2 regions of the Kitasatospora sp. NBC_00374 genome follow, and region 2 is predicted to be linked to the other one. Evidence: predicted binding sites of a transcription regulator. Region 2 holds the regulator's gene; the other holds the start of a gene.

Region 1 (3,404 bases), 1.0 Mb from region 2:
TGGTCGCGGAACGTGTGGTTCTGCGCCGGGTCCAGCACCTCCAGCAGGGCCGCGGCCGGGTCGCCCCGGTAGTCCGAGCCGACCTTGTCGATCTCGTCCAGCAGCACCACCGGGTTCATCGACCCGGCTTCCTTGATCGCGCGGACGATCCGGCCGGGGATGGCCCCGACGTAGGTGCGGCGGTGGCCGCGGATCTCCGCCTCGTCCCGGACGCCGCCGAGCGCCACCCGGACGAAGGAGCGGCCCATCGCGCGGGCCACGGACTCGCCCAGCGAGGTCTTGCCGACGCCGGGCGGGCCGACCAGCGCCAGCACCGCCCCGCCGCGCCGGCCGCCGATCTGGCCGAGCCCCTGGTCGGCCCGGCGCTTGCGGACGGCGAGGTACTCGACGATCCGGTCCTTCACGTCGGCGAGCCCGGCGTGGTCGGCGTCCAGCACCGCCCGGGCCGCGGCGATGTCGTACGCGTCCTCGGTGCGCTCGTTCCAGGGCAGCTCCAGGACGGTGTCCAGCCAGGTCCGGATCCAGGAGCCCTCGGGCGACTGGTCGGAGGAGCGCTCCAGCTTGTCGACCTCCTTGAGTGCGGCCTCCCGGACCTTCTCGGGCAGGTCGGCGGCCTCCACCCGGGCCCGGTAGTCGCCCTCCTCGTCGGCGGGGTCGCCGTTCAGCTCGGCCAGTTCCTTGCGGACGGCCTCCAGCTGACGGCGCAGCAGGAACTCCTTCTGCTGCTTGGCGACACCCTCCTCGACATCCTTGCGGATGGTGTCGTTGACCTCCTCCTCGGCGAGGTGGTCGCGCAGCAGGGTCAGCGCGTACTCCAGGCGCGCCACCTGGTCCGACTCCAGCAGCACCTTGAGCTTCTGCTCGACGGTGGCGAAGGGCGCGTAGCCGATGTTGTCCGCGAGCTCGCCGACGCCGTCGATCTGGGCGACCCGGTCGACGATCTGCCAGGCGCCGCGCTTGCGCAGCCACTGGGTGGACAGCGCCTTGTACTCCCTGACCAGCTCGGCGGCCCGGCCGGCCACCGGAAGGCCGGGGTCGGACTCACGGAAGGGGGTGGTCTCCACCCAGAGCGCGGCGCCGGGCCCGGTGGTGCCGGCGCCGATCCGCACCCGTCGCACGGCCCGGACCAGGGCGGCCGGGTCTCCGTCGGCCAGCCGGCCGACCTGCTCGACGGTGGCCAGGGTGCCGACCGCGCCGTACGAGCCGTCCAGCCGCGGCACCAGCAGCACCTGCGGCTTGCCCGCCCCGCGCGCCCCGGCCCGGGCGGCTTCGACGGCCGCGCGCACCTCGGTGTCGGAGAGGTCGAGCGGGACGACCATGCCGGGAAGCACGACCTCGTCGTCGAGCGGCAGCACGGGCAGAGTGAGCGGAGTGGACGTCGATGCCATGATCTCTCCCCAGTCAGCGAAGTTGAGTTGACCTGACTAAGGTTTGGCGCGGGCCGATTGTTCCCACCCCGATGTTCGCCCTGAGCGATCGGCGGCGATCGGCGCAGGGCCCGGCCGAAGGCGCGGCGCAGGGACAACGGCGGACCACGGTGCCCGGACGGGGAGAGGGGCGCCGGGACGGGGAGAGGAGGGCCGGGCGAGGGCCCGGGGGTCAGACTTCGGAGCGCGCGGGGGCAGTGCGGCGGGTCGACCAGGCGCGCGTCCACAGCGGCCGCGGCCGACGGCCCGGGCCGCGGCGCAGCCGGCCCCAGAGGGCAATGCCGACCAGCAGGGCGACCGGGTGCCCGACCCCGGTGACGAGGTCCTGGTCGGTGAGCATCTGGTGCCCGACCAGCGCGCCGGCCGCACCCAGCGTGACCACCCGGCCCGTCGGCGGCAGCAGCCCGGCGAGTGCGCCGAGACTGGTCAGCACGCCGTAGCTGACACCGATGTCCAGCGCGTCCAGGGCGTCGGTGCCGAGGCCGCCGCCGGCCACCGCACCGACCACGACCGCCTGCGAGACCAGCGTGGCCGTGATGTGCCCGGCTGCGAACACCCCGGCGGCCCGCAGCCCGCCGACCCGGCGCTCCAGCGGGGCGACGGTGGCGAGGAAGGCCCAGAGGTACGGCATCCACACCGGACCCGCCACCCAGACCCCGCTCAGCAGCAGGGCCGAGACCGGGCGGACCAGCAGGTTGTGGGCGTCACTGCTGGAGGCCGACTGCAACCGCTGCACCAGGTCGGGGTCGGCGAAGCGCGCGAACAGGGTGGTACCGAGCAGCAGGGCGAGGTAGCCGAACGCGAAGGGGTTGCGGCGCGGCGTGGGCAGCAGGAGCAGCGCGGCACGGCAGTGGCCGGCGCCGGTCGCGGCGGTACGCCCTTCGGTGTCCGTCATCGCGCCTCCGTCCGCGGGCCTTCCGTCCTACTCTCCCTCAACGCCCGTACGAACGCCGGAGATCCCCACCGCGGTTTGTCGTGACCACGATACGTTGGCTCCCTGGGAGTCCGCTGGGGATCCGCTGAGAATTCATCAGGTCCCGGCCACCGGACCACCGCCGCCCTGGTACGGACCAACCCTCTGTTTACGGACGAGTAGCTTCCCGGCCCGAGCGGACAATCCGATTGGAGGGCATACGTACCGTCATGGGGGTGGATTTCGGCCGGGTAAGGTATCGCCCCGTGCCCGGTCCGGAACCGGACCGGATCCGGCCCGCGGGCCGGAAATGTCCGGTCCACCTGCCGAAACGGGCACGGTGTCCGTACCCTGCGTGGAGTACGGAGAGGTACGGCGGCCCACACGGCGTACCACCCGCTCCTGCACCTTCGGCGGAAGGGTGCTCGGCGGATTCGACAACCCGGGCGCAGCCCAGACGGAAACAAGACGACTACGAGCGGAGCCCCGTCACCCCCACAGGTGGCCGGCCCGCAGCCCTGGGGGCGGTGGCGTGACCGTGACAGAAATGCAGCAAGAAAACACCAGCAGCAACCCGGTGGGCACTCAGCGACGAGTACTCGTCGTCGAGGACGAGCCCACCATCGCCGAATCCATCGCCGCCCGGCTGGGCGCCGAGGGGTTCAAGGTCGCCGTGGCCCACGACGGCCCCGGCGCGGTGGACGGCTTCCACACCTGGCAGCCCGACCTCGTCGTGCTCGACATCATGCTGCCCGGCTTCGACGGCCTGGAGGTCTGCCGCCGGATCCAGGCCCAGCGCCCGGTGCCGGTCCTCATGCTGACCGCGCGCGACGACGAGACCGACCTGCTGGTCGGCCTCGGGGTCGGCGCGGACGACTACATGACCAAGCCGTTCTCGATGCGCGAGCTGGCGGCCCGGGTCAACGTCCTGCTGCGCCGCGTGGAGCGCGCCCAGCAGGCGGCCAGGACACCGGCGCTCGGCAGCCTGCGCTTCGGCGACCTGGAGATCGACCACGTCCAGCGCCGGGTGCGGCTCGGCGCGGGCGACGTCCACCTGACGCCGA
Region 2 (3,404 bases):
GTCCGCGAGATCGCGGTCTCCAACATCCTGGAGTCCCTGATCCCGGTGCTCGACGACATCGGCCGGGCCCGCGAGCACGGCGAGGTGACGGGCGGCTTCAAGTCGGTCTCCGACAACCTGGAGACGGTCGTCGCCAAGCTGGGCCTGCAGCAGTTCGGCAAGGAGGGCGAGGCCTTCGACCCGACGCTGCACGAGGCTCTGATGCACAGCTACTCCTCGGACGTCACCGAGGACACCTGTGTCCAGATCCTGCAGCCGGGTTACCGGATCGGCGAGCGGATCATCCGCCCGGCGATGGTCGCGGTGGCCGAGCCCCAGCCGGGGACGCAGACCACGGCCGCGCCGGATTCCGATGATTCGGAGTCCGACAAGGCTGACGGTGCGGCCGACAACTGACAATCTGTGCGCTGCGGAGTCGTACGTCGTCGAGTACGACGGACGGCTCCGCAGCGTCGTATGGACTGACTTCGGGAGGTGGCGGCAGCCATGAGCACCAAGGACTATGTGGAGAAGGACTACTACAAGGTCCTCGGCGTGCCCAAGGACGCCACCTCCACGGAGATCAAGAAGACCTACCGCAAGCTCGCCCGGGAGTTCCACCCGGACGCCAACAAGGGCGACGCCAAGGCGGAGGACCGCTTCAAGGACATCTCCGAGGCGTATGACGTCCTGTCGGACGAGAAGCGCCGCAAGGAGTACGACGAGGCCCGCTCGCTGTTCGGCTCCGGCGGCTTCCGGGCCGGCCCGGGCGGCAACGGCAGCCACAACTTCGACTTCGGCGACCTGTTCACCGGCGCCGGACAGACCGGCGGCAGCGGCGGCCTCGGCGACGTGTTCGGCGGCCTGTTCAACCGCGGCGGCCGTCAGCCCCAGCCCCGCCGGGGCGCCGACGTCGAGACCGAGGTGACCCTCGGCTTCGACGAGGCGGTGGACGGCGCGACCGTCCCGCTGCGGATGACCAGCCAGGCCGCCTGCCGGGTGTGCAGCGGCACCGGCGCCAAGGCCGGCACCACCCCGCGGGTCTGCCCGACCTGCGTCGGCGCGGGCACGGTCAGCCGGGGCCAGGGCGCCTTCGCCCTCTCCGAGCCCTGCCGGGACTGCAAGGGCCGCGGCATGATCGTCGACGACCCGTGCACCGTCTGCCACGGCAGCGGCCGGGCCAGTTCGGCCCGCACCATGCAGGTCCGGATCCCGGCCGGGGTCCAGGACGGCCAGCGGATCAGGCTCAAGGGCAAGGGCGCCCAGGGCGAGCGCGGTGGCCAGCCGGGCGACCTGTACGTCACCGTGCACGTCGACGCCCACCCGGTTTTCGGCCGCAAAGGCGACAATCTGACGGTCACCGTGCCGGTCACCTTCCCCGAAGCCGCGCTGGGCGGCACCATCGAGGTGCCGACCCTGGGTGGCCCGCCGGTGAAACTCAAGCTGCCCGCCGGCAGCGCCAACGGCCTCACCCTGCGGGCCCGCGGCAAGGGCGCCACCCGCAAGGACGGCACCCGCGGCGACCTCCTGGTCACCGTGGAGGTCGTGGTACCCAAGCTCGTCACCGGCGACGCGCTGACCGCACTGGAGCAGTACCGCGAGGCCACGGCCTCCGACGACCCGCGAGCCGCCCTGTTCCGGGCGGCGGAGGGAGCGTGACCAGATGATCACTCCTGACGGCCCGATCGGGCCGGGCCTCGGCGAGGGCCTGCCCGGCGGCACCCGCCGCCGCACGGCGGGGCCCGGCCCCACCCACTACGTGCTGACCGAGGACACCCCGGTCTACGTGATCTCGGTGGCCGCCGAGCTCTCCGGCCTGCACCCGCAGACGCTGCGCCAGTACGACCGGCTCGGCCTGGTCTGCCCCGACCGGACGGCGGGCCGCGGCCGCCGCTACTCGGCCCGGGACATCCAGCAGCTGCGCGACGTCCAGCGGCTGTCCCAGGACGAGGGCATCAACCTGGCCGGCATCAAGCGGATCATCGAGCTGGAGAACCAGGTCACCGCGCTGCAGTCCCGGGTCGCCGAACTCGCCGACGCCCTGGACGGCGCCGCCAGCGCGCTCCAGCAGCGCGAGGCCGCGGTGCACGCCTCGTACCGCCGGGACCTCGTGCCGTACCAGCAGGTCCAGCAGTCCAGCGCACTGGTCGTGTGGCGGCCGAAGCAGCGCTGACGGCCGTGGCGACCCATGCCGCCGGCACCCTCCGCCTGGGGGGTGCCGGCGGCGTCGTCTTGATGAGAGAGTGCCCGTGCAGAGCATGGCCGGGAAGAGAAGAATCGCCGAGGCGGTCGCGGCTGCGCGCCACGCGCCTATGATCCCCAGGACGGGCAATCAGCCGCCCCTCGTACCGGGTGCCGATGGCAAGGAGCCAGATGAGTGAGACCGATGAGCCGGGCCTCACCTCGGGCGGGCTCGGCGTCCTGACGGCCCAGGCCCGTGAGCTCTACCGGCACGTGCTGCGCTCGCGCGGCCGGATCACCGAGTGCGAGAGCAAGGCGGCCGACGGCAAGGCCCTCGCCGAGCTGCTGAACATCGGTCTGCTGGTGCCGGACACCGACGATCCCGGGATCCTGGTCGCGGTCGACCCCGCACAGCTCTCCGCCCGGCTGAGCAGTATCTGGCAGCGCAAAGCCCTGGATCTGCTGCACCGCGCGGTGGCGCTGCCGGGGGACCTGCAGGAACTGGCCGAGGAGTTCCGCACTCCGGAGAAGACCGGCGGAACAATCGAGTATGTACATGGCAAGGTCCTGATAAACCAACGGCTGGGCCAGCTTGTCAGTGGCTGCTCGGAGGAGATGCTCGCCGCCCAACCGGGCGGCCCCCGGCCGCCGGAAGCCCTGGCCGGCGTCATCGCCCGCGATTTGGAGACCCTGCGGCGCGGCGCGACCATTCGGACGATCTACCACCCCAGCACCCGATATCACGCACCCACCCGGGAGTACGTGGCGACCATTGCCGACGCGGGGGGCAAGGTGCGCACCTTGGACGAGCCGTACACCAGGTTGATCGTGATCGATCGGCGCACCGCCGTGATCCCTGTGGCCGACGATCTCAACTTGGCGGCGTTCATTCACGACCAGGCCGTTATCAGCTATCTCATCGAAGAGGTCTTCGAGCGAAACTGGAGTCGTGGACTTGATTTTGACGGTGCACGGACAGTGCCACCGCAGGTCGTCTCCCGACTTCGACAGACCATCGTCGACCTGCTCCTCAAGGGCACCAATCACCGAGTGATCGCCAGAAGACTGGGCATCAGCGAACGAACGCTGGCCCGCCACATCGCCGAGATGCGCGAGGACCACCACGTCGAGTCGCTCTTCCAGCTGGGCTACATACTCGGCCGCGCATCACTGGAGGAAGAACCCGAGGCTGCGGACGGGATCGTCTGAGCCACCGGGCCCCGGGCCCCCCGTTCGCCCGGGGG

Evidence for each region. The regulator HspR, encoded in region 2, represses chaperone genes until heat shock. The targets are predictions, from matches to a motif close to TTGAGNNNNNNNNNCTCAA.
Region 1: lon (endopeptidase La) is a predicted target of HspR. The motif match lies at 1,411-1,429, and genes of this name have one in related genera.

What each region holds. Positions count from the first base shown of each region.
Region 1 covers NZ_CP107964.1:5,301,862-5,305,265, reverse strand. Annotated here, with positions in the region: gene lon (endopeptidase La) at 1-1,388, opposite strand, end outside; gene OG871_RS23870 (rhomboid-like protein) at 1,600-2,322, opposite strand; gene OG871_RS23865 (response regulator transcription factor) at 2,888-3,404, shown strand, end outside.
Region 2 covers NZ_CP107964.1:4,305,085-4,308,488, forward strand. Annotated here, with positions in the region: gene grpE (nucleotide exchange factor GrpE) at 1-396, shown strand, start outside; gene dnaJ (molecular chaperone DnaJ) at 487-1,638, shown strand; gene OG871_RS19400 (heat shock protein transcriptional repressor HspR) at 1,643-2,152, shown strand; gene OG871_RS19405 (LuxR family transcriptional regulator) at 2,353-3,369, shown strand.